DNA from 3 places in the Photobacterium gaetbulicola genome. Region 2 is predicted to be linked to each of the others. Evidence: riboswitches for the same ligand, from Rfam matches in the RefSeq annotation. Region 2 holds a riboswitch; each other region holds the start of a gene.
The links. Region 2 has a riboswitch for lysine ahead of C9J03_RS03030 (Na+/H+ antiporter NhaC family protein). Riboswitches for the same ligand answer to the same signal wherever they lie in the genome.
Positions count from the first base shown of each region.

Region 1 (7,918 bases), 270 kb from region 2:
CAAATTAACCAGAATAACCCCGCACAAAACTTGATATGCATCAGGTTTGTCAGTTGAACTTATGATGTTGCAAAAAAGTTTTTTATATTTGAGACCAACGTCTTAGCGGCAATTAACAGGGTGTAACGCGAGGTTACAAAACGACATAATTGGTCGCGTTACTCGTTGCCCAAAATGGCCTGCCGCTTGAGCATCAGCTCCTTTGACATTGACTGGGCAGTAATACGCATCCCCTTTTGCTCCAGCCCAATCAGTAATTGCATCCGTAGATTTTCAGCGCGTTCTTCAAGTGCCTGGCGTTCTTGCTCTGGTTTTTCCGCCGCTTTTTCATAACAGCCAACAATTGACTTGAACAGGTGGGACTCGAAGCTGGTTCTTTCTTCCGGTTGAATCGTGCGTGATTCCTTCACTTCACCATTGGCCTTGCGGCGGTTGTAGTCTTGGATCTGGTTTTCAGCGATCAGGTCGAACACACTCATAGCATTACATTCTCTGTGGATATTTCGTGCCCATCATAGCCCCGCAGATTGAATAGGTGCTGAAAAATGCCTTGGGGAAGTGTTTCGAAATGTGTTTGGGCAGCGCTGAGATAAACGCTGTTTTCATCCTTAGGCCTTTATGTGTTTGCGAGTAAATCGATCAATTTTCGAGTTTTCAAAGGGATTACCGCATTGTTGGGATACACGGCATACAGTTCGGTTTTCCAGGTATAGTTATCCAGCAGACTGACAAGCTCACCGGACTGAATATATGACTCAGTAATAAAATCTAGGGTGGTTGTTACCCCCATGCCCTTTAATGCATATCGCGTGAGTAATGACTCACTCTCAAGCTGCAGGAATGGTGAGATTTCTATTTTGGTTTCTTTGCCATCATCAATGAACATCCACTTATCTTTGGTGAGGCAGTGGGTATAGTTCATACATTTGTGGCCAATCAAATCTGATGGTTTTACGGGGATGCCATGTCTGTCCAAGTACGTGGGTGAGGCGACAACATAGGTCCCGATATTTTTGATTTTTTTGCACTTGTACGAGCTGTCTTCCAGTGCGCCAATCTTAAGCACCAGATCGACCTGCTCATGGATCAGATCGCCAATCTGGTTGTCAAAAATCAGGTCGAGTTCTAGCTCTGGATAGGTTGATAGCAGCTGGGCAAAGGTGTCGGTGATGAAATCATCGAACTCCAGCACCGCTGGCATTTTTACCCGCAGTTTTCCCCTGACGATATCTTTGCGCTCGTCGATGAAGTCGTAGCACTTATCAACGCTGTCGAAGATCTCAGCGCAGCGCTCGTAAAGGAATTGCCCTTCTTCTGTCAGGTTGATCTGCCGGGTAGTACGTTGGATCAGCGAGCAGCGCAATTCTTGCTCGAGCTGTTTCACATGCTTGCTAATCACGGATTTTGACAAGCACAGCTTGTCGGCAGCGATTGAAAACGAGTTGTTCATGACCACGGTGTAGAAGGTGGCCAATAGATTCAGGTTCATGGTTTTCACCCGTTAGATCCTTGTGGCGTAGTGTCGAAGGGAGGGCATCTGTTATTGATCGTTTCAGTTTTGCTAATGTTTCCAATGTGGAAACTTATTGATTTTGTATACCAAATCAATAGTCTGGATAGGAGGGTTTTTATCATTTTTATGGTTGATGTGTGATTGGTCACGTTATTTTTCACTCAGGGGAAACTATCAGTTCTTGATAAGTTGATTAAGTTTGCAGGGCATTTGAGGGAAGATTTGTGGGCCAACAAAACGTTCTCACAACAGAGGCTCCTATGGAACAGAATACCTACCCTGAACACGACGTAGCCGATCTATCTCTTGCGCCACTTGGCCGCAGGCGTGTCGCATGGGCTCGTAGCCACATGCCAATCATGCGCAGCATTATCGAGCACTTTGAAAAAGAAAAGCCGTTTACCGGTTTGACAATCGGTATTTGCTTGCACGTTGAGGCCAAAACCGGTGTGTGGCTGGAGGCCTTGACCAAAGGGGGGGCCAAAGTGGTGATCACCGGTTCACCAGGTTCAACCCAAGATGAAACCGCTGCCGCATTGGTCGAAGACTATGGGGTAAGTGTCTATTCCCGCCGTGACGAAAGCTTTGATGATCATATTAACTACTGCCGCAAAGTGTTATCTCACCAACCGGACATCATTGCCGACAACGGTGCTGATTTGCACGAGCTCATTTTTACCGAGCCAGAATTTAGCGGTTTTCAAACTTCACTGCTAGGGGCCACGGAGGAAACCACCACCGGGGCTAACCGCTTGCGTGAAGACTTCCATGCTGACAAGTTCAGCACCTTGATCATCAATGATACCCAAGCCAAACGTATTATCGAAAACCGTTTCGGTGTGGGTTCATCCGTTGTCGATGGCATCATGCGCGCCACCAACGTCATGCTGCACGGCAAGAAGGTCGTGGTGATTGGTTATGGTTATTGCGGCTCCGGTACGGCGCAGCGCCTGCGAGGTATGGGGGCCCATGTTACCGTCGTTGAGTCCAACCCACTGACATTGCTTGAAGCGCATATGGAAGGCTTCTACACCTCAACCTTGGAAGAGGCTTTGCCGGATGCCGACATGGTCGTCACCATTACTGGCCGTGACAACGTGCTGCGTAAGGAGCACTTCGAATTGATGCGCGACAATACGATTATCGCCAATGCGGGGCATTTCCAGCGTGAAATCAACCTTGCGGATTTGGCTGCGGTGAGCCAAAGCCAGGATAAGATCCGTCCTCATGTAACGGCTTACCAACTTGAAGAAAAGCAGCTGTTCGTCCTGTCGGATGCCAACCTTGTTAACCTATCGGCGGGTGACGGAAACCCGATAGAAATTATGGATCTCGGCCTGGCATTGCAGTCGCTCAGTTTAGAGCGTATCGCCCTTAACCGGGACTCGCTGCAGAATATTCCTCAACCGGTCCCTTTCGATATCGAAATGCAAGTTGCTGAACTTGCTGTGAAACACTGGATTAACCACTAACTTTGCAACCACCTCGGGTATGCTGCGCCCGAGGTATTTTTGCCGTCACCCTGTCCAACCTCATGAGCGCGACGATAGCCGGTTTTTTTTCTCGTTTTAGCCATTGATGAGGGGGGAGATACTATGGTGGTGTGCTTGAGTTGCTGAACGGATTGTTAGTGTCCCCAAAATTTTTTTTAAGATTTGTCAAAATTTCACTGCATAATTTTTGCCCAGCTGTTATGATGTGCGGGCTCAAATAGAGAAGAGTTATTTAATGCAACATCAAGTACAAGTTAAACCATCTGATACTTCTACGTTTTCGTGCTGTATCTAACTGTTTCCCTTATATTTATCGTCACATTAATAATTCAATTGTTACTGATCGCTGTTGATAGCGATTTAAATGAATTTACATAAGGGACAACACATGTCTAAGTCTACTGGTATCGTTAAGTGGTTTAACGAAGAAAAAGGTTTCGGTTTCATCACTCAAGAGAACGGCGGTGCAGACGTATTCGTACACTTCCGCGCAATCGCTTCTGAAGGTTTCAAGACTCTTTCTGAAGGTCAGAAAGTTTCTTTTGACGTAGAGCAAGGCCAGAAAGGTCCTCAAGCTGCAAACGTAGTTACTCTATAAGTCATTGAACTTATTTTAAGAAAATGCTGGCCTAGGCCAGCATTTTTTGTATCTGCTATATACCCAAGGTACTTCCTGCACCTTGAGGTAACTTGGGTATCTCTGATCCCTGAACATCTCTTATACCTCTTTTTTATTTGAGGAAGGTAGGATGGAGATGGGTAAATATGCAACCTTTTCCTCCGCTGTTTCACCTTTACTTTGATTTCCACGCAGGCTCCTTTAGCTCAAATCCGGCAACGCTAAGACGACTTCAGATAAATACTGACATGATATTTGCGACTTGAAAGCAAAAAACAGCCCATGTGGTTATTGTTGCTGCAAGATTGGTAGTCGGCAGTGCAAAGTTTTGTTAAATAAGTGTTTAATGAAATATATTATGTGATCTTCGTCACGCTATGACGTCAAGTTGATTTGGATTATCTGTTTTTGTGTTTTATTCAATATAGAGCGGGTGGTTATTCACTGCCTGCAACGTAGAGGCGCATTGCCTAACAGTAGTTTAGTGAAGGTCGACAGCCGGTGAAGCTAAGCGAAAGGAGTCAATGCCGAAGTGGTTTTGGTCGTCAGCCAAGCTGCTGGGGTTGTTCTTAATAGGAGCAGCACTGTCATCTCGGGCCCTGCCCGGATGGAGAGCTACAGCAATATTTGTTTTCGAACAGGTAAGTTCACCTACCGATTTCGTACAGCCTTTGTCGCTCGCGTACTCCTTACGCCCCTCCTCTACATACTCACACTTTATTGATGTTGTTTATTAGGAGAAGTCTACGAATGGCTGATTACGGATTATTGTCCATCGTACCCGCGGTGCTGGCGCTGATACTCGCCTTTACCACTCGGCATGTTGTTTTGGCTCTGGGCGTTGCAGTGATCAGCGGCATGCTGATCTTAACCAAGGGCCACCCTGTCGATACTGCGTTGATGTTCTTGTCTGATGGGCCGTTCACTCAGCTCGCATCGGGCAGCAACGCACAGATCATTATTGTTATTACTATCATTTCTGGCTTTATCTACCTGGTCGAGCAAAGCGGTGGCATGGCTGCATTTTCGACCATGGCGACCCGTTATGTGTCATCACCATTGAAAGCCCAGCTTGCGACCTGGGCAACCGGGATCGGGGTGTTTTTTACCGACTCGGGCAACTCGCTGATCCTCGGCCCGATGTTCTCGCCAATCTACAACAAGCTCAAGCTGAGCAAGGAGAAACTGGCCTTCATCATCGACTCGACCTCGTCACCGATTTGTGTGCTGATCCCGATTATTAGCTGGGGTGTTTACTCGCAGGGTCTGATTGAGAACGCGTTCGATAACATGGGCCAGCCGGTCGATGGTTTTGCGACTTTCCTTCAGGTGATCCCTTACCAGCTCTATGCCTTGCTGGCACTGTTCAGTGTGCCTGTCTATGCGGTGCTAAAAAAAGACTGGGGGCCAATGGCCGAAGCCGAGCAGCAAGCCCGCCAGCAGGCTGAGGTGAGCGTGCAATCTGCGGATGACCAGCAGGTGAAATCAGGCCGTATCTCACTGATTGTATTGCCACTGGCGGTACTGTTTGGCTCGCTAATCGCGCTGTTCACCTATAATTACCACTTGCATGGCGCCATCAATGGCCCTGTGATCCGTGCATCGCTGGGTACCAGCTATCTGATTGCCTCGGTAACGGCGATTGCCTATTACGCCTACACCAAAACTATGACCGCCTCGACAGCCTTCAACACTTTTGTGTCGGGAATGCAGCGGATCATGCTAATTTTGGTTATCTTGCTATTGGCATGGACCTTGGGTGATATCTGTAAATCACTGGGGACTGGGGACTATATTAGCCAGGTGATGAATGACCGCTTGCCGGTGTTCATGCTGCCTGCATTGATTTTCATTATCGGCAGTTTTATCTCGGTGGCAACAGGTTCGTCGTGGGGTACCTTCGCCATCCTGATCCCGATTGCGGTACCGGTTGCCAGTGCACTGGGCGCCGACCCGCTGATTTGTATTGGTGCCGCGCTAAGTGGCGGCATGCTGGGGGATCACTCATCACCGATTTCCGACACCACGATCCTCAGCTCGATGTCGACCGGATGTGATCATGTTTCCCATGTCCGTACTCAGTTCCCGTACGCTATTTTGACTGGCGTGACCGCCAGCATCGGCTTCATGGTTGCCGAAATCACTCGTAGCCCGTACACCATTGTATTGGCCGCCGTATTGCAAGTTGCACTGATTGTGTTGATGGTGCGCCGTCAGGCCGCAGCCAGCCCAGTTACCGCTTAAATAGCGATTGCTATTACGAGCTACCGTTTAAAAAAAGGATTGAAAATGAACACACTATTTTGGCTAAGAGATGAAGTAAAAGTGGGTGAGCACCGCACCGCATTGACACCTACCGGAGCCAAAGCCCTGATTGATGCGGGTGCCCAAGTGATCGTCGAGCGCAGCGATACTCGCATTTTTCCTGATCAGGCCTATGTCGATGTGGGCTGTGAGCTGGCGGCAGGCCATAGCTGGACTGACGCTCCGGAGCACGCCTATATCTTGGGTTTGAAAGAACTGGCTGAAGACGATTTCCCGCTTAAGCACCAGCACATTTATTTTGCCCATGCCTTCAAGGGGCAGGATGAAGCGGTGCAGATCCTGTCGCGCTTCAATGCCGGTGGCGGCCAAATCCTTGACTTGGAATTCCTCCAGGACGAAATGGGCAAGCGTGTTTGTGCCTTTGGTTACTGGGCTGGCTACGTTGGCGCAGCGATTGGTCTATCGGGTTATATCCACCATTTACACTGTAAAGACGTGTTCGGCTCGGTGGGCAGCTACCCTGATCGCGACCATTACCTAGCGGTACTGCGCGAGCAGGTTGCGACACTATCAGAGATGCCTAAGGTATTGGTTATCGGTCAGTTTGGCCGCTGTGGCCGTGGCGCGCTGGACTTGTTTGCCGAGCTGGGTATCGATGCCGACGGCTGGGATATTGAAGAAACCAAAGCTGGCGGCCCGTTCACCGCAATCAATGATTACGACATCTTGGTTAACTGTGCTTACCTAGCAGAAGGCACGCCTCCGTTCATCACCAAGGAAAGCCTAGGTGAGAACCCACGCCTGAGCATGGTCAGCGATGTCAGCTGCGATCCGAACAACCCGGATAACCCAATCCGCATCTACAGCCAAAGCACCAAGTTGGCGAAGCCGATTATTGAGTCGGAGGTCAGCGGGTTATATGTGCAGGCGGTCGACCACCTACCGACAGTACTGCCGAAAGAAAGCAGCGAAGATTTCGCCGGTCAGCTGCTGCCGCATCTTCTGACTCTGTGCAAAAGTGAAGATCCCAACGGCGTCTGGGCAAGGGCACGTGATTTCTACGCGACGGCGCAGAACATTGTAAAGTAAACATCGCGGCGATTTGCCTAGGCCAATGAGAGAAGGGGATCTACGTTTGTTAGGTCCCTTTTTTATACCAATGAATCGAAGTCTTAATGGTGTGACCTATGCGAATAAGCTTTACCACGTGACACATTTTTGGACAATTCTGTGTCAGGGCTTTTGCTAATTTAGGAAGTGATGAATAACTTTAGCTAATCGCAATCCACCGTGACAGGCTCAAAAGGTAGATAAGTTTGTTATTTCAGTTCTATGCTATCTAAAGCACTGGAAAGCCACCTTCATATAAAGGTGGCTATTTTTTATTTACGTTAAATGATGATCATCACAAACAACACATCAAATAAAGTCAATCAACTTACAAGTGCTAATACAACTCATATGGAACCCCAGACGCGGGCAGCATCTCATTAGTAAATTGCTCTATAATTGACGACCCAATATACATAACACAACCATCATTTTTTGTTGGAACTTCAATAGTTTCAAATGGGGTTCCTCCTGGTGAGCCTACCTTTAAACCACGAAATTCATATGAATGCAGTTTACCAATAATTGATTGAGACTTTATATAATCAGGGTTTACCTTGTTGCATTGACCATCACTAAAAACAATTATTGCTCCATTAAGTCCATCCAAGTCATCACTGTGCTCCAACAAGTCAATATCATAGCTAAAGTGTATAGACTCATTATGCTGAACCGATGTAAAGCCCTTAACCATAGGCCATTCATTATCATGAAAATGATAAGTCTCAACCACAGTCAAGCTCATTACCGAAATAAAAAGGCTAGTTAAACTCATCATACAGCTCCTTATAACTACCATACTGCTGGTATGCTTCCCACATAAACTCAGCTGACTTTTTGGTAAAATACCCAGTTACAGACAAAGATTTTACAAACGCATTCTTTTGAGCAGCACTAGAAGCATACTGGTATGCAAGA
Region 1 covers NZ_PYME01000003.1:272,158-280,075, forward strand. The annotation lists gene C9J03_RS04025 (hypothetical protein) at 159-479, opposite strand; gene C9J03_RS04030 (LysR family transcriptional regulator) at 617-1,489, opposite strand; gene C9J03_RS04035 (adenosylhomocysteinase) at 1,774-2,985, shown strand; gene cspE (transcription antiterminator/RNA stability regulator CspE) at 3,395-3,604, shown strand; lysine riboswitch at 4,074-4,251, shown strand; gene C9J03_RS04045 (Na+/H+ antiporter NhaC family protein) at 4,376-5,869, shown strand; gene C9J03_RS04050 (saccharopine dehydrogenase) at 5,915-6,979, shown strand; gene C9J03_RS04055 (hypothetical protein) at 7,338-7,778, opposite strand; gene C9J03_RS04060 (RHS repeat-associated core domain-containing protein) at 7,762-7,918, opposite strand, start outside.
Region 1: it holds a riboswitch for lysine, as region 2 does, so the genes downstream of both, C9J03_RS04045 (Na+/H+ antiporter NhaC family protein) here and C9J03_RS03030 (Na+/H+ antiporter NhaC family protein) in region 2, are expected to answer to the same signal.

Region 2 (7,918 bases):
TCTGAGCCGGCACTATACGGTGTATTGGTTCGCCTGAAACGCCCTCTTATCGCGACGCTTATCACTGGCTTTATCGTTGGTGGCCTTGCGGGTATGGCGGGAATTGCAAGTCACTCAATGGCAGCACCTAGCCTGTTCACCAGTGTCCAGTTTATCGACGTTAACGACCCGATGAGCTTGGTATGGGTACTGGGTCTGATGGCGCTATCAGTGGTTCTGTCTTTCGTACTGACGCTTGTCCTAGGCTTTGAAGATATCCCTAACGACGAAGATGAAGCAAACCCGACGGCAGCAAAAGAGTCAGCGCAAGAAAATGCTGAAGAAGGTGAAGCACCAGTGCCAGTAAAACCTGCAACAGCCTAGTCTTTCATAACGAGTAAAACGAGCCACCTCTAAATGAGGTGGCTTTGTAACAATTCGCGGTAACGTGCGGTAATTAGCGAAATAACAAGAGGCAAACCATGTCTGATATTAAATTCCCGGAAGGGTTTCTATGGGGCGGCGCGATTGCGGCAAACCAATCTGAAGGTGCTTACCGTGAAGGCGGCAAGGGGCTAACCACCGTCGATATGATCCCTTACGGTGAAAACCGGATGCCGGTTAAGCTGGGCCAAGTTGATAAAGTGGAATTGGACGCGGACGAATTCTACCCGAGTCATCAGGCCATTGATTTCTACCACCGTTACAAAGAAGACATTGCGATGCTGGCCGAGATGGGTTTCAAAGTGTTCCGCATGTCGATTGCCTGGGCACGTATTTTTCCAAATGGTGATGAAGAAATCCCGAACCAAGCGGGTATCGATTTCTACCGCTCGGTATTCGAGGAGTGCAAGAAATACGGCATCGAGCCACTGGTAACCCTTTGCCATTTCGATGTACCTATGCACCTTGTCAACGAGTATGGCTCTTGGCGCAACCGCAAGATGATCACGTTTTTTGAGCGCTATGCCCGTACCTGTTTCGAGGCATTTGATGGCCTAGTGAAATACTGGCTGACGTTCAACGAAATCAATATCTTGTTGGCTAGCCCATTCTCTGGTGCCGGTATCGCTTTCCAGGAAAGCGAGAACCATGACCAGGTTAAATACCAAGCGGCTCACCATGAATTGGTTGCCAGCGCATTGGTAACCAAAATTGCCCATGAGATCAACCCGGAAAACCAGGTCGGTTGTATGCTCGCTGGTGGTCAGTTCTATCCGTATTCATGCAAGCCAGAAGATGTCTTCACGGCCATGCAAAAAGATCGCGAAAACCTGTTCTTCATTGATGTCCAGTCACGCGGCTACTACCCGTCATACGCCCAAAAGGTGTTTGATGAGAAAGGCGTGAAGCTGGATATCCACGAAGAAGACTTCGAGATTTTGAAAAATACCGTCGACTTCATCTCATTTAGCTACTACGCCTCTCGCTGTGCGTCTGCTGATATGAATGAGGGCAACACCAGTGCGGCGAATGTGGTGAAGTCGATTAAAAACCCGCATTTGGAAGCCAGTGACTGGGGATGGGTTATTGACCCGCTAGGCCTACGTATCACTATGAATTCGCTGTATGACCGTTACCAAAAGCCATTGTTCTTGGTTGAAAATGGTTTGGGCGCCAAAGACACCATCGATGAGAGCGGTGAGATCAATGATGATTACCGTATCGATTACCTGCGCTCTCATGTTGAAGCGATGAAGGATGCAATTGCCGACGGTGTACCTTTGATGGGTTATACGCCATGGGGCTGTATTGACCTAGTGGCGGCGTCGACGGGTGAAATGAGCAAGCGTTATGGCTTTATCTATGTTGATCGCGATAACGAAGGCAACGGTAGTTTGGATCGGACCCCCAAGAAATCCTTCTACTGGTATAAGAAAGTCATTGCGAGCAATGGCGAAGATCTAGCTTAAAACTGAACGGGTTTAACGCCGTTTAGGTTAGATGTGTTCTGTTGTCTGAGGGGAAAACTCTGACAGTTTGCCGGTAAGGCCCACTCTGCTCTTACCGGCTTTTTTGTATATTATTTCACAACATCAAAGGTTGCACTTTCGAGCAACGCAGCGATGGTGTCTTCGAAGCTCATGCCGGCTTCTTTGGCTGCCATCGGGAAGACACTGCGGGTGGTCATTCCCGGCACCGTATTCATTTCGATTAGCCAGATCTTTCCTTCGTTATCGAGGAATGTATCAACTCGTCCCCACCCTCGACAGCCTAGGGTTTTGTAGGCTGTAAGCGCAGCTTCCTGCATGGCTTTTTCTTGTTCTGCCGTTAAGTCTGATGGGCAGTGGTAGGTTGCACTTTGATCACCGAATTTGGCATTCCAGTCAAAGAAACTATCTGATTTGATTTGCACAACCGGCAGGGGCTTGCCATCAAGGATGGCGCAGGTGTATTCACGGCCGGTGATGAACTGTTCGACGAGGATGTCATCGTCGTATTCAAAGGCATCAACCAGGGCATTGAACAGTTCTTCCGGAGAGGAAGCTTTAGACACGCCGATACTGCAGCCTTGGTTCAGTGGTTTGACAACTACCGGGTAGGCAAGGTCGGCCAGTGTCGTTTTGATGGTATCGGTTGGCGTGTGTTTGCTGACCTTGATCCAGTCTGCCGTCGGGAGGCCATTAGAGCGCCAAACTTCTTTGGTCTTTAGTTTGTTGAGGGAGATAGACGAAGCCAATAGGCCACTGCCGGTATAGGGAATCTTGAGTAGATCCAGTAACGCTTGGATATGTCCGCTTTCTCCCATCCCGCCGTGAAGGGCAATGAAAACCTTGTCGAGGTTGAAGAAGCCCTGCAAGGTGATGTCTATGTGTCGAGGATCGATCTTGATAGCCTCATGGCCCAATGACTCAACGGCATCGGCAATGCAATTGCCAGACTTTAATGAGACTTCGCGTTCGCTAGACTCACCCCCATATAATATTCCGATTCTCATGGTGTTGTTCCGATTAAGCTTTACTGTGGAAAGTCGTCAAAGAAAGATCGAGCAATTGCATGCTCGTAAGTGATTGTATAAAAATAAATTTTTAAGTCGCAGATTGCTTGATATTAAATCATGCGTATAGTGCGCGGTGGCTTATTGTAATGATTTGTTATAGAGGGGGAAATTGTATGCCCAATAAATTTGACATTGTGCATAACTTTTCCTTCATGGCAGAGCGTGATGGCTCTTTTTTGACCTGTGGATCGGGCACCGATGTGGCAGGGGGGATGTTGTTACGACTCTCTTTTGGCGAACAAGCTTAGTCATTCAGCAATATCATATAAAAAAAGAGCAAGGCCATGGCCTTGCTCTGAGGTGGGACTGTCGGTGTGCTTTAGCTCGTTATAGGTTCGGCAGCCATAATAGGTTTGCTCTTGCGTACGGCAAAGGCGCAGAATGCCAAGAACCACAGGCCGCTCACTGCCACACCCGCCCATGCCGAGTGGGTGTAGCCAATGGCGAGGTAACCCAGTAGGGCACCGAAAGCAACCGAACAGGCGTATGGTAGCTGGGTCATAACATGGTCCATATGGTGGCAGCCGGCACCGGTTGCCGACAGAATACTGGTGCTGGAAATTGGTGAGCTGTGATCGCCAAATACCGCACCGGCCAGTACCGCCGATAGCATTGGAAGCAGTAGTGCGATGTCGCTGGCAGCCGCAATGTCACCGGCTAGCGGTAGCATGATGCCGAACGTGCCCCAACTGGTGCCGGTCGCAAAGGCCATGGCACAAGATAGCAGGAAGACAACGGCAGGCAGTAGCTCAACCGGCAGGTTGCCGTTAGACATTGAAGCTAGGTAGATGCCGGTTTGCATATCGCGTACAACCGCACCAATCGTCCAAGCAAAGAACAGGATGATAATCGCAGGCATCATGGCTGAAATGCCTTGCGGGGCTGCTTTCATCCAGCTGCCTGCATCTAGCTTCAGACGCAGGGCAAGAGCGATAGACACCACCAAGCTGCAGATCGCACCGTATACTAGCGATGAGCCGACATCGGTGTTCTCAAACGAGCCAATCACGCTGAAGGCTTCGCCATTGGCAGCCAGTACATCGGCACCTGACTGTACCATGAAAAAGACGGTAGCCATCGTCAGGGTCAGGATAGGCAATACCATATCGATCATACCGCCCTTGGCCGACTCCGGCGCTTCAACGTCCAGACCCGCTGGTTTGCCTTTCGATTCATCCCATAGCTTGCCTTCAAGCGCCCACTTCTCATGCTTGCGCATTGGGCCGATATCGAGCTGGAATGCGATCACACACAGCACCATCACCAGCGTGAACACGGCGTAGAGATTCATCGGCATCATCTCAACAAATGCCGATATTGGGCTCTGATCGGTCACGCCATGCGCCACCATGATGCCGCCAACGAGGGCGATGATGTAGGCGCCCCATGATGAGATAGGCATCAGTACACAAACCGGAGCTGCAGTGGAGTCCAGCAGGTAGGCCAATTTCGCGCGTGAGATATTGAAGCGGTCGGTAACCGGACGGCAGATAGCACCTACTGACAGGCTGTGGAAGAAGTCGTCGATAAAGAAGATGAAGACCATCAGGCCGGTGAGAGATTTGGCACTGCGGCGATCCTTACAACGCACCGCTGCCCAGTCGGCAAAGGCCTGCGTTGCACCGGAAACACTCATCAGACTGATCAGTGCGCCAAGCAGCAGCATGAAGATGATCATATTGACGTTATCGCTGTTCATCGCGCCGTCGACCCACACAATGGCCAGCACTTTTCCAACCAGGTACTGCATTGACTCCAGCGGAGAATATTGATTTAGCATCATTGCACCGGCAAAGATACCCGCTCCGAGGGAGAGCAAAACCCGCCTGGTGGTGACCGCAAGGATAACAGCCAGCATGGCAGGGACAACGGACATTAGCGAGTCCGAGAAATCGACAAGGTTCATGATCTCATCACACCTATAAGTTTCAGGTGGAGATCTACCAAAAGGAAGTGTAACTAAGACGCAGAAAAAGAAGACTCGTTACCCCTTCAGGTAGCGCTCCATAGGTAAATACTATGGCAGTTCTGTGCCTATTCGACACAGACCCAGCGACTGAGTTGATAGCTGCAGTCACTTCGGCGCTGACTCCTTTCTCCGGCTTCACAGGTATCACCCTCTGCTCGGTTACTCTTAGGCAGCGCGCCTCTACTGATTTAGGGTTTATCACCGTTAATCCTACTGGATTTGGGCAATAAGTCTAACATTATATACGGCTGAATAATTATGTCAGCTAATAATCAGCTTTTTTCATCTCTACCATTAGAATCTTGGTTTGAAGCGTTGGCCCTTTCCTCGGATTATCCAATTTACCCATTGCTGGGTTTTAACTTTAAGGAGCTAACGTGTTTTCTCGCAAACACTTTGAGTTGATTGATAAACCAACGTTCTTCGGGGCGTTGGGGATGTTGATCTCGGTTGTGGTACCTTTGCTGCTGTTTCCGGCGCAAGGGGCGGAATGGATTGCAATTGCCAAAACTTTTATGACCGATAAGCTCGGTTTTCTGTATCTGGCACTTGGTGTCGGTGCATTTTTCTTTATGATCTATATCGTTTTTTCCGATATCGGACAAATCAAGCTCGGGGACCCCGATGAGCAGCCGGAGTTCACGACGGCATCGTGGGCGGCCATGCTGTTCTGTGGCGGGATCGGCGCCAGTATTCTTTACTGGGGGACGATAGAGTGGGCGTATTACTATCAGGCCCCCCCGTTCCAGTTAGAACCTGGCAGTGAAGAGGCGGTTCGCTGGGCGGCAACCTATGGCTTGTTCCACTGGGGGCCGATTGCATGGTCTATCTATTTGGTGCCAGCGCTGCCGATTGCCTATTTCTTCTATGTCCGCAAGCAGCCTGTGCTGAAGGTATCGGCAGCCTTGATGCCGGTGATCGGCGAAGCCCGCAGCTATGGCTGGCTGGGTAAAGTTATCGATGTGCTGTTTATCTTTGGCTTGCTCGGTGGCGGCGCCACGACACTGGGCCTAGCTGCCCCGTTGATCACCGAAGGGGCCAACTACCTGTTTGGCGTACCGAAAGATACCGTTACTCAAATTATCGTATTGATGCTCTGTACCGCGATCTTTGCTTACTCAGCCTATGCCGGTATGGAGAAGGGCATTAAGTTACTGAGTAATATCAACTTCTGGGGTGCTTTGGGGCTGTTGGCCTTCATTTTAGTGGCCGGGCCGACGATTTTCATGCTGGAAACTGGCTTGGATTCATTGGGCCGTATGTTGTCGAATTTCTTTGTCATGGCGACATGGGCGGAGCCATTCGGTGGCTATGGTACATTTGAAAATACCCATTTCCCACAGGATTGGACAATTTTCTACTGGGCATGGTGGCTAGTGTTTGCCCCGAGCATGGGCTTGTTTGTGGCGAGGATCTCCCGTGGCCGTACGATTAAGCAAATGGTCACCGGGTCGATTTTCTTCGGTTCAATGGGCTGTTTCCTGTTTTTCATGATCTTGGGTAACTATGGCCTGTCGCTTCAGCTTTCCGGGGCGCTGGATGTGGTTGGCATTCTGAATTCAGAAGGTGCGACCAAAGCAATCTTCTCTATTCTTGAGCAGTTGCCGTTTAGCACCTTGGTCATTGCAGCCTTTACCCTGCTTTGTTTGATATTCACAGCCACAACGTTTGACTCGATCTCTTATATCTTGGCATCCGTTGTACAGAACAACGTGACTGAAGATCCGATGCGCTGGAACCGCTTGTTCTGGGCGTTTGCCCTGTCATTCATGCCATCTGTATTGTTGTTTATGGGCGGTCTGTCGACATTGCAAACGGCAGCTATCGTAGGCGGTTTGCCATTACTTGTTATTGCCGTGATGTTGATGATGTCGGCAGTGAAGGCGGCAACGCTCGATTTGACCCACCAGGAAGGCTACGAGGATCCGGTGATCAACATTGAGGAGCTGCCAGATGTCGACCCATGGTCGAAAGAGGGGATGGCACTGTCGAAATTCGAGGAGCTCAAAGAAATCGCCATGGCGGCGGCAGAAGCTGAGCGAGAAGCACTGTATAAAGTGTGGAAGCTGAAGAAGAAAATTCGCGCTGAAGCGGTGGCCAACGGTGAGTCCGGGATGGACTTTAGTGATGCACCGCAAGAGCGCTTGGATCAGCTCCAGCAGTTGATGGATGATGCCATGACAGCAAAAGAGAACAAGCTGGTGGCCTCGGAAGAAGCGCAGGAAGCCCGTAAGGTGTTCAACGAGCTGATGCGAACCCGCCTTGAGGCGATGGTTGAGCAAGAAGCATAATTGTTCAGGCCCACTGACATTGCAACCAGTGGGCCTTGTTTTTTACGATTACTGGCTAATGAGCTCTTTCATTAGATCAAACACGTTAGTGTTATCAATATAATCACCATTAGCGCCAGTGTTGTTGTACTTATCGGCATATTGCGGGTCGTTGCCGTTTACATATTTATTGATCAACTCAGTGCCGGCACCTTTGAGGTAGACACGAACCAGCTCATTGGTGTGGTCGCCGCTGTAGTATTTCACGGTCGGCATTACGTGCTTGCCCGGGTTTTCTACCGGGGCATAGGCATTTTGGTCTGAGCTACCCCCCAGTACATAAGAGTTGCCGTGGTCGGTCGTTACGATAAGTAGGGTCTCTTCCCAGCTACTTTCTTTTTCGACCCAGTCAGCGACGGCCTGTACCGAGTTATTGAAATCAACTTGCTCTTCGATGATCCGTGCGGTGTCATTGGCGTGTGCTGCCCAGTCTACAGCTCCTCCTTCAACCATTAAGAAGAAGCCATTTTCATTTTGGTTGAGATAATTAAGAGCTCCTTGAGTCATTGTTTTCAGGCTAGGTTGATTGGTCAGAAATGGGCAGCCGTACGCTGTTTGTTTTTGTTCGGTGGTACAGTTTGAGCGGTTTTGTTGCAGGGTCGAGTCGTTTTGGACCAATCCAAACAGCGGTCCCTCCAT
Region 2 covers NZ_PYME01000003.1:3,582-11,499, reverse strand. The annotation lists gene ascF (PTS cellobiose/arbutin/salicin transporter subunit IIBC) at 1-363, shown strand, start outside; gene C9J03_RS03040 (6-phospho-beta-glucosidase) at 462-1,892, shown strand; gene C9J03_RS03035 (D-alanine--D-alanine ligase) at 2,003-2,917, opposite strand; gene C9J03_RS27080 (hypothetical protein) at 3,094-3,228, shown strand; gene C9J03_RS03030 (Na+/H+ antiporter NhaC family protein) at 3,300-4,886, opposite strand; lysine riboswitch at 4,970-5,140, opposite strand; gene C9J03_RS03025 (BCCT family transporter) at 5,327-7,240, shown strand; gene C9J03_RS03020 (alkaline phosphatase) at 7,289-7,918, opposite strand, start outside.

Region 3 (7,918 bases), on a different contig from region 2:
GTGACAAGGCGGAGTTAGTCTGTGAGTCAGCCGATCTGATCTACCACTTACTGGTACTGCTGCAAGATCAGGGGATGTCCCTGTCGGATGTCACCGCCAAGTTGCAAGAGCGCCACAAATAGCCGAAACAGTACCCCCGATAAAACAAAGCCCAGAGTGATCTGGGCTTTGTTGCTTATCGAACCATATACGCTAGGAATCAGCAACTTACTAACGGCCAAGCGCCTCTTTATAGTGCTTGCGGCACACCGAAACATAGCGGTCATTGCCGCCGATTTCGACCTGGTCGCCGTCAGCAATCGCCTTGCCGCTGGCATCTTGACGGATCACCATATTGGCTTTACGACCACAATGGCAAATAGTTTTCAATTCTACCAATTTATCTGCCCACGCGAGCAAATAACGGCTGCCTTCAAACAGCTCACCACGAAAGTCACTGCGCAAGCCATAGCAAAGCACCGGAATATTCAGCTTGTCGACGACTTCGGTTAATTGGTACACCTGCACTTTGGTCAAGAATTGGCATTCATCAATCAGCACACAGTCAACTTTCTTGGTCGCATTCATATCCTGCAGACGAGCATACAGATCATCGCTGGTACTGAACAGCTCAGCATCTTCCTGCAAACCAATTCGCGAACTGACCTTGCCTTTACCGTAACGGTCATCAATTGCAGCGGTGAAAATCACCGGCGTCATGCCGCGCTCGCGGTAATTAAAAGATGACTGCAATAATGTTGTCGACTTACCCGCATTCATTGCCGAGTAATAGAAATACATCTGGGCCATTAAGCTTCCCTAGTAATACGATTGGTGCGTAAAAAATCAGCCGAGATGCTACAGAAAAGCCCTTCAGATTGAAAGGCGCAAGCTCACCTTCTTTATGACCAATTGAGATTAAATCAAAGAAATTTGGACTAACGAGCAAAAATAAAAAAGCCTGTATCAAATACAGGCTTTTTCATCAGCATGCTATCAGCATTAAGCGTTCGCAGCCGCTTCCTGAGGACGGCGTGCAAGCCAGTACAGGGCGATACAAGCCAGGGCAAAGGCGAAAGTTGCCGTCATGAACGAAACCGCGAGAGAGCCAGTAAAGCCCAGTACCAGGAAACCAACGGTCGATACCACAGCCACAGACAGTGCATAAGGCAGCTGCGTTGATACGTGATCAATGTGGTGGCAGCGAGCACCGGTTGACGACAGGATAGTCGTATCGGAAATTGGCGAGCAGTGATCACCAAATACCGAACCGGCCAATACCGCGCCAAGCATCGGCAACATCAGCATAATGTCGGTGGCAGCAGCCAGATCACCGGCAATCGGCAACATAATACCGAACGTCCCCCACGACGTACCGGTCGAGAATGCCATCAGGCCTGCTAGCAAGAAAAGAATCGCCGGCAGCATCATTGGATTAATGCTACCCTCAACCAAGGTCGATAGGTATTTACCCGTCGCCATGTCACTGATCACCGAGCCGATGCTCCAAGCAAACAACAGGATCAAGATCGCGCCAAACATCGACTTGGCCCCAATCCACAGCGTAGAGGCCACATCTGCCATTGGAATGCGCTGGCGGAAAACAGGGATAAGTGCAGCAGCCAAACCAACCAGGCCACCGTATACCAGAGACATACCGACATCGGTATTCTCGAACGCACCCAGAACGCTAAACGCGAGACCATCCGCTGCCAGCGCCTGATAGCCGGTAAACAGCATAAAGAAGAACGTTGCCACAATCAGGGTTACGATTGGCATTACCAGATCGGCAACACGACCATTCTTGCTTTCTTCAATTTCCAGTTCGTCGTTGAGATCCTTGGCACGGCTGTCTACATCACCCTCGTCGAAACCACGGCAGTGACTCGCTTCCAGTTCATGCTTTTTCATCGGGCCCACATCAATTTGGAACCAAGCCACGACAAACACCATCAACAGAGCGAATACCGCATAAAAGTTCATCGGTGCCAGCTGCATAAATGCGCCTAGCGGCGAGTATTCCGTCACCCCGTGCGACACCAAGATACCGCCGATCAAGGTAATGATATATGCACCCCAGCTAGAAGCCGGCATCAACACACACATTGGTGCGGCAGTTGAATCTAGAATATAAGCCAACTTGGCACGGGAGACATAGAAACGATCAGTCACCGGGCGAGAAATCGAGCCAACCGCCAAACTATTGAAATAGTCATCAACAAAGATAAATACGCCTAAGAAGGCAGCCAGCAGTTTAGCACCGCGCTTGCTCTTGATTTTCGTCTGGGCCCATTCAGCAAACGCACGAGTACCGCCAGAAAGTGTCAGCAAGGCCGTGGTCATACCCAGCAAAATAAGGAAAGCAACAATACTCATGTTCCAGCTGTTGATGGCACCGTCTTCAATAAACAGCCCTTCAACCGTGGTACCGATATAGCTGGCCGTACCACCGACAGAGAAATCTGTCAGCAGGAATGCGCCCAACAGGACACCGACACCCAAAGAAACTAAAACACGACGAGTTAGGATAGCCAAGCCCAGCGCAACCAAAGGAGGCAACAACGACATGGCAGAATGTGAAAAATCTACAATATTCATGATCTCGACTACAACCGATCCTGGTTGGAGATCTACTGCTTAACACGACATCTTGTCGTGTGTAGAAGAGCATTAGGAAGAGAAGTTACCCTTTTCCGACTCCACAGTAGCGCTCCATAGTTAATGTAATTATATACTATGGCAGTGTTGCCCCTGTTCGGTGACAACCCCAGCAAGCAGGCTTGATAGTCCATACTTACTTCGGCATCGGCTCCTTTCGCAAACCCTCATCGGAATCACCCTAAGATTTACTACTAATAGACGATGCGCCTCTACCCTTAGTCTAGGTATGGTCAATTCTACGGAATAGATATCCAAATGCAATAAGTTAGGATGAAAAAAATCACAAAAATAGTGAATAGTCTTGCCTGGAAGTACAAAAATCATCCACTTAATAGCAAATTATTATACCTTCCACATATGAAATTGATGGCAAATATTTAACAGCCCCCGTAGATTTTGGATAAGAATATTTACTTATCTTGACCATTACAATTTATTACAAATGAGAAATGAACCTGATAAATGACAAAAAATTAAATGAACCCTTCATTTTTTATTTGGCATCACTGTATTAAAAGTATTATTATTGCAATTATTGAATCGTCACTGCTATTATTAATTTATAGTTTTAGGCCTACAGGAAATAAAAAATGTCTGATGCAATGAAAGCGCTACTTAACCTTCGCAGCCTTCGCGCACTTTCTCGCGAATATTCTCTTGAACAACTACAGGAAGCGCTAGAAAAACTTCAAACTGTTGTTTCTGAGCGTGAGGAAGCAGAAGCTGAAGAGCTAGCTAAAGAAAAAGAACGTACAGAGAAACTAGCCCAATACCGTGAAATGCTTCTTGCTGATGGTATTGACCCTGAAGAACTTCTAGCCACGCTAAATAAAGCACCAAAAGCAAAGCGTGCACAGCGTCCAGCGAAATACCGTTTCATCGATGAAAATGGTGAAGAGAAAACTTGGACTGGCCAAGGCCGTACTCCAAGCGCACTAAAAAAAGCTCTGGACGAAGGCAAGTCTCTAGAAGATTTTGAAATTTAATATTTCGAATATTCTTTGCTAATTATCGAAAAAACCCGGCCTAGCCGGGTTTTTTTATATAAACAGCCAGCACAGCAATCAAGCGGACAAGTAGTTGATTTTAAACAACAAGTAACAATCAGCACCTCCGAGTGCCTTACTTACCCCCCATAGCTAACGGTTAATTTAATTTCACGCCAAACCAATAAGCCAGCACATGACTTTCTCCAGAGCACAAAAAACCAGACTTATTAGTCTGGTTTTTTTCATGTTTGGGGATCAGCGTATTTGATCAGCCAAATGGCTTACGGCCAAGGCGAAATAATGCGAACGGTTCCACTTGAGCAACGACTGATAATTACCGTAAATCAAATAGGCACGACCTTGTTTATCATCAGGTTGAATAAGCCAGGCATCTATTTCAACACTAGGAAGCGCCTTGCCGTTGAGACGCCGAACACCTAACTGCTGCCATTCTGCCAAACTACGGGCTTTGCTCATTTCTACACCAAGCAATGACGCATCAATTGAAGCGGGGGCTGAAACTTGCCGGCCCCAGGTATATTGATCATCCCAACCGGCTTTATTCAAATAATTCGCCGCAGAAGCAAAAACATCAGCCTCTGTCTGCCAAATATCAATCCTACCGTCATTGTTGCCATCGACAGCATACGACAGGAATGAGGTTGGCATAAACTGTGGCTGCCCCATAGCTCCCGCCCAAGATCCTTTCATATCTTCAGGGCTAATATGACCGGCATCCAATATTTCCAATGCAGCCATTACCTGCCCACGGAAAAACGCTTCACGCCGACCTTCATAGGCCAGTGTAGATAACGCTTCAACCACATTATAATTACCCATCAAGCGGCCAAAATTACTTTCAACCCCCCATAAAGCGACAATAAATCGTGGTTGCACGCCGTACTGCTTACCGATTTTATCTAACGTAGATTTATGCTGGCGATATAGCTCATTGGCCTGCTTGACTTTCCAAGCGGGCACCGCACGAGGAATATACTCATCCAGAGTTAATTTTCGCTCCGGTTGATTTTTGTCCGCTTTTACCGCACGCTCAACAAACGTTATACCATCAAAAGCAGAGTTGATAATCGACTCTGAAATTCCTTTTTCTCGGGCTTCTACTTTCAGTCCTTCGACGTATTTATCAAACCCCTCATCGGCACAGACAGCCGATGATAGTCCTAACCCTAAGGCCACTAAGGCCGATATCAATCGCTTATGCATAGTTTATCCTTGGCTGCTGGCGGCTTTATCCGCTTTGTATTGCTCTAGTAAGTTTGGCACGGGAGGCGGTACCTGCAGGTAATACCCGCTCGCCTTGAGGTCCGCTTTTACTTTTTCTATATCGGCCTGTGCCAGCTTATGTCGTTCTTCTAACTTAATTACCATGACAAATTGTGGCGTACCAAATGTTCTCAACAACGTTTCAGGCACGGCTGAAAAGTCGTCTTTGGTGTTGATATAAAGATAGGTGTTGTCTTTTTTGGGGCTTTTGTAAATTGCACACAACATATTGTCGGTAACCTGTTTGTTAATTCCGCTATTTTGTCAGACAACAATTCACCGGGATCATTCCCTATACCAAGGGGAGATCGCCTACTTGATGAGACGGTTGTCTGAATTTCCAACGCAAAAGCAAGGATAGCTTGCTGATATACGCTTTGGAATATAACATGCAAGTTACCCAAGAGATAACGTTCCCGAACGACTAATTTATCGACAGTCATCAGCGCACATGACAAAATCTGCAGAACTCAAAGGGGGCTCTTTCACCCTCTCAGCCCTCCACCTCGTGGACGGCGACATACAGCAAGCAATCAACTTTCTCAAAGATAAAGTTGAGCAGGCTCCTCATTTCTTTTCCGCCGCCCCGATCGTTATCGATGTCAGCCAAGCCGGAAATAAGCTGGATTTTGCATTGCTAAAAAGCCAAGTTCACGAAGCTGGCATGATTCCTGTTGGGATCAGTGGCTGCAAGCAACCGGAGTTGCAACAACAGGCTAAGCAGGCTGGTTTTGCCATTATGAATGCGGCCAAACAGGCAAAAGCCGCCGAGCCTGTGATGACACCGACAAAAATCATTAAAAATCCAGTTCGGTCAGGACAGCAAATTTATGCTAAAAATAGTGATCTGATAGTGCTTGGACATGTCAGTGCGGCAGCTGAAATCATTGCCGATGGCTGTATCCATGTCTACGGAACCCTACGAGGCCGTGCTATCGCTGGGGCCAGTGGTCAACAAGAGGCAAAAATTTTCTGCCATAACTTACAGCCTGAGCTCATTTCTATCGCAGGGAACTATTGGTTAAGCGACAAAATTCAACAAGAGTTCTGGGGCAAAAATGTCGTTATCTCGCTTGCTGAAAACAATTTGAACATAGAGCACATGGCTCTATAAGGTTTAATAAGGAATTTATGATGGCACGTATTATCGTTGTTACCTCAGGTAAAGGTGGCGTTGGTAAAACTACCTCGAGTGCAGCTATTGCATCGGGCCTTGCGCTAAGCGGCAAGAAAACAGCGGTGATCGATTTCGATATCGGCCTGCGAAACCTTGACCTCATCATGGGCTGCGAACGCCGAGTCGTGTATGACTTCGTCAACGTGATTAATGGTGAAGCCAACCTCAACCAGGCTCTCATCAAGGACAAGCGTGTCGACAACCTGTATGTCCTCCCTGCTTCACAGACCCGCGACAAAGATGCATTGAGCCGTGAAGGCGTCGAGCGTGTATTGAATGATCTGGCAGCGATGGACTTTGAGTTCATTATCTGTGACTCACCTGCGGGTATCGAAACCGGCGCGCTCATGGCGCTTTACTTTGCCGATGAAGCCATTGTCACCACCAATCCAGAAGTCTCTTCTGTGCGTGACTCAGACCGTATTCTAGGCATTCTCGACTCCAAGTCTCGCCGTGCCGAGCAAGCGGATGAGCCGGTGAAAACTCACCTGCTACTGACCCGCTACAATCCAGCCCGCGTCACTCTGGGCGAGATGCTAAGCGTGGGTGATGTCGAAGAAATCCTGCACATACCGTTACTCGGCGTGATCCCAGAGAGCCAGGCCGTACTGAATGCCTCGAACAAGGGTGAGCCGGTGATTTTCGATAAAGAGTCGGACGCAGGTATCGCCTATGGAGACACCGTTGCCCGACTTCTGGGTGAAGAGCGCCCGTACCGCTTCCTTGAAGAAGAGAAGAAAGGCTTCCTAAAACGTCTGTTCGGAGGATGATAATACGATGGCATTGTTAGAATTCTTCCGCCCCAAGAAACCAACGACTGCCAGTGTAGCCAAAGAGCGCCTGCAAATTATCGTTGCCGAACGCCGCTCTGCCGATCAGAGTGCACCTAGCTATTTACCGCAGTTGAAGCAGGATATTCTGGATGTGATCCGAAAATACGTCCAAATCAGTCCAGAACAGGTCACCGTTAACCTCGATCAGAAAGAAGAAGACCTTTCGGTTCTTGAGCTCAACGTTACCCTGCCAGACGAAGAGAAGTAATCCGGCAGGCTCCATATCCGAAAAAAAGCCCCGCTCGATAGTTGAGCGGGGCTTTTTATTTCCAGGCGCATAGCAAAAACAACTTAGCCTTATTTCGACTGCAGCAAAGGTAGCACTTTGCTTTCAAACAGCGGTTTACGCCAGGTCTTTAGCATGTCTGGCAGACTGTCGGACGGCGAGTCTTTTTTCCAGGCCCAAGAGATCAGCTGGTTAATCTGTTTCTTCGACGCCAAAAATTCGGACATCAAACCGGTTTCCTGCTCAACTGCCGATACCACATCCTTGATATGCTTCACTTTCTGCTTATATCCCGGCAAATCCACCAGTCTAGTGATTTTTTCCGGGTATCGGTCTTCAGGCATATCATCTACATCATGGACCATTTTCAGCAGCCGGTTGGCATGACGCTGAATTTCCATGTTATCGAAACCTTCTTTTGCCATCACCGCCTTCGACTTAATTCCGTAACGGGCCAACTTCCACAGGTGCAGCTCTTTGACGATAAAGTTCAGGGCCAAATCGCGCTTACGCGCTTCCAGTACCCGCCACTTGGCCGCCTTTTGCAAAATAGCCAGCTGCTTGGGATTAAGCTGCCACGCATTCTTGATGTCGAGGTAAGCTTTGTCCGGATCGATAGTCTTAACACGCTTGAGCATCAGACCCGCACACTCCTGCGCCAATGCTTCCTGCCAACCTTTAGCCTCGACTAGCGGCATCAGTTTCTGGTACAGCGGCAGCAGATAGTAAACATCGGCTGCGGCGTAATCGAGCTGACGCTCGGTCAATG
Region 3 covers NZ_PYME01000015.1:104,570-112,487, forward strand. The annotation lists gene hisIE (bifunctional phosphoribosyl-AMP cyclohydrolase/phosphoribosyl-ATP diphosphatase HisIE) at 1-122, shown strand, start outside; gene C9J03_RS14505 (thymidine kinase) at 211-789, opposite strand; gene C9J03_RS14510 (Na+/H+ antiporter NhaC family protein) at 982-2,577, opposite strand; lysine riboswitch at 2,677-2,860, opposite strand; gene C9J03_RS14515 (H-NS family histone-like protein) at 3,231-3,626, shown strand; gene C9J03_RS14520 (lytic murein transglycosylase) at 3,885-4,853, opposite strand; gene C9J03_RS14525 (YcgL domain-containing protein) at 4,857-5,141, opposite strand; gene minC (septum site-determining protein MinC) at 5,365-6,027, shown strand; gene minD (septum site-determining protein MinD) at 6,048-6,860, shown strand; gene minE (cell division topological specificity factor MinE) at 6,868-7,131, shown strand; gene rnd (ribonuclease D) at 7,221-7,918, opposite strand, start outside.
Region 3: it holds a riboswitch for lysine, as region 2 does, so the genes downstream of both, C9J03_RS14510 (Na+/H+ antiporter NhaC family protein) here and C9J03_RS03030 (Na+/H+ antiporter NhaC family protein) in region 2, are expected to answer to the same signal.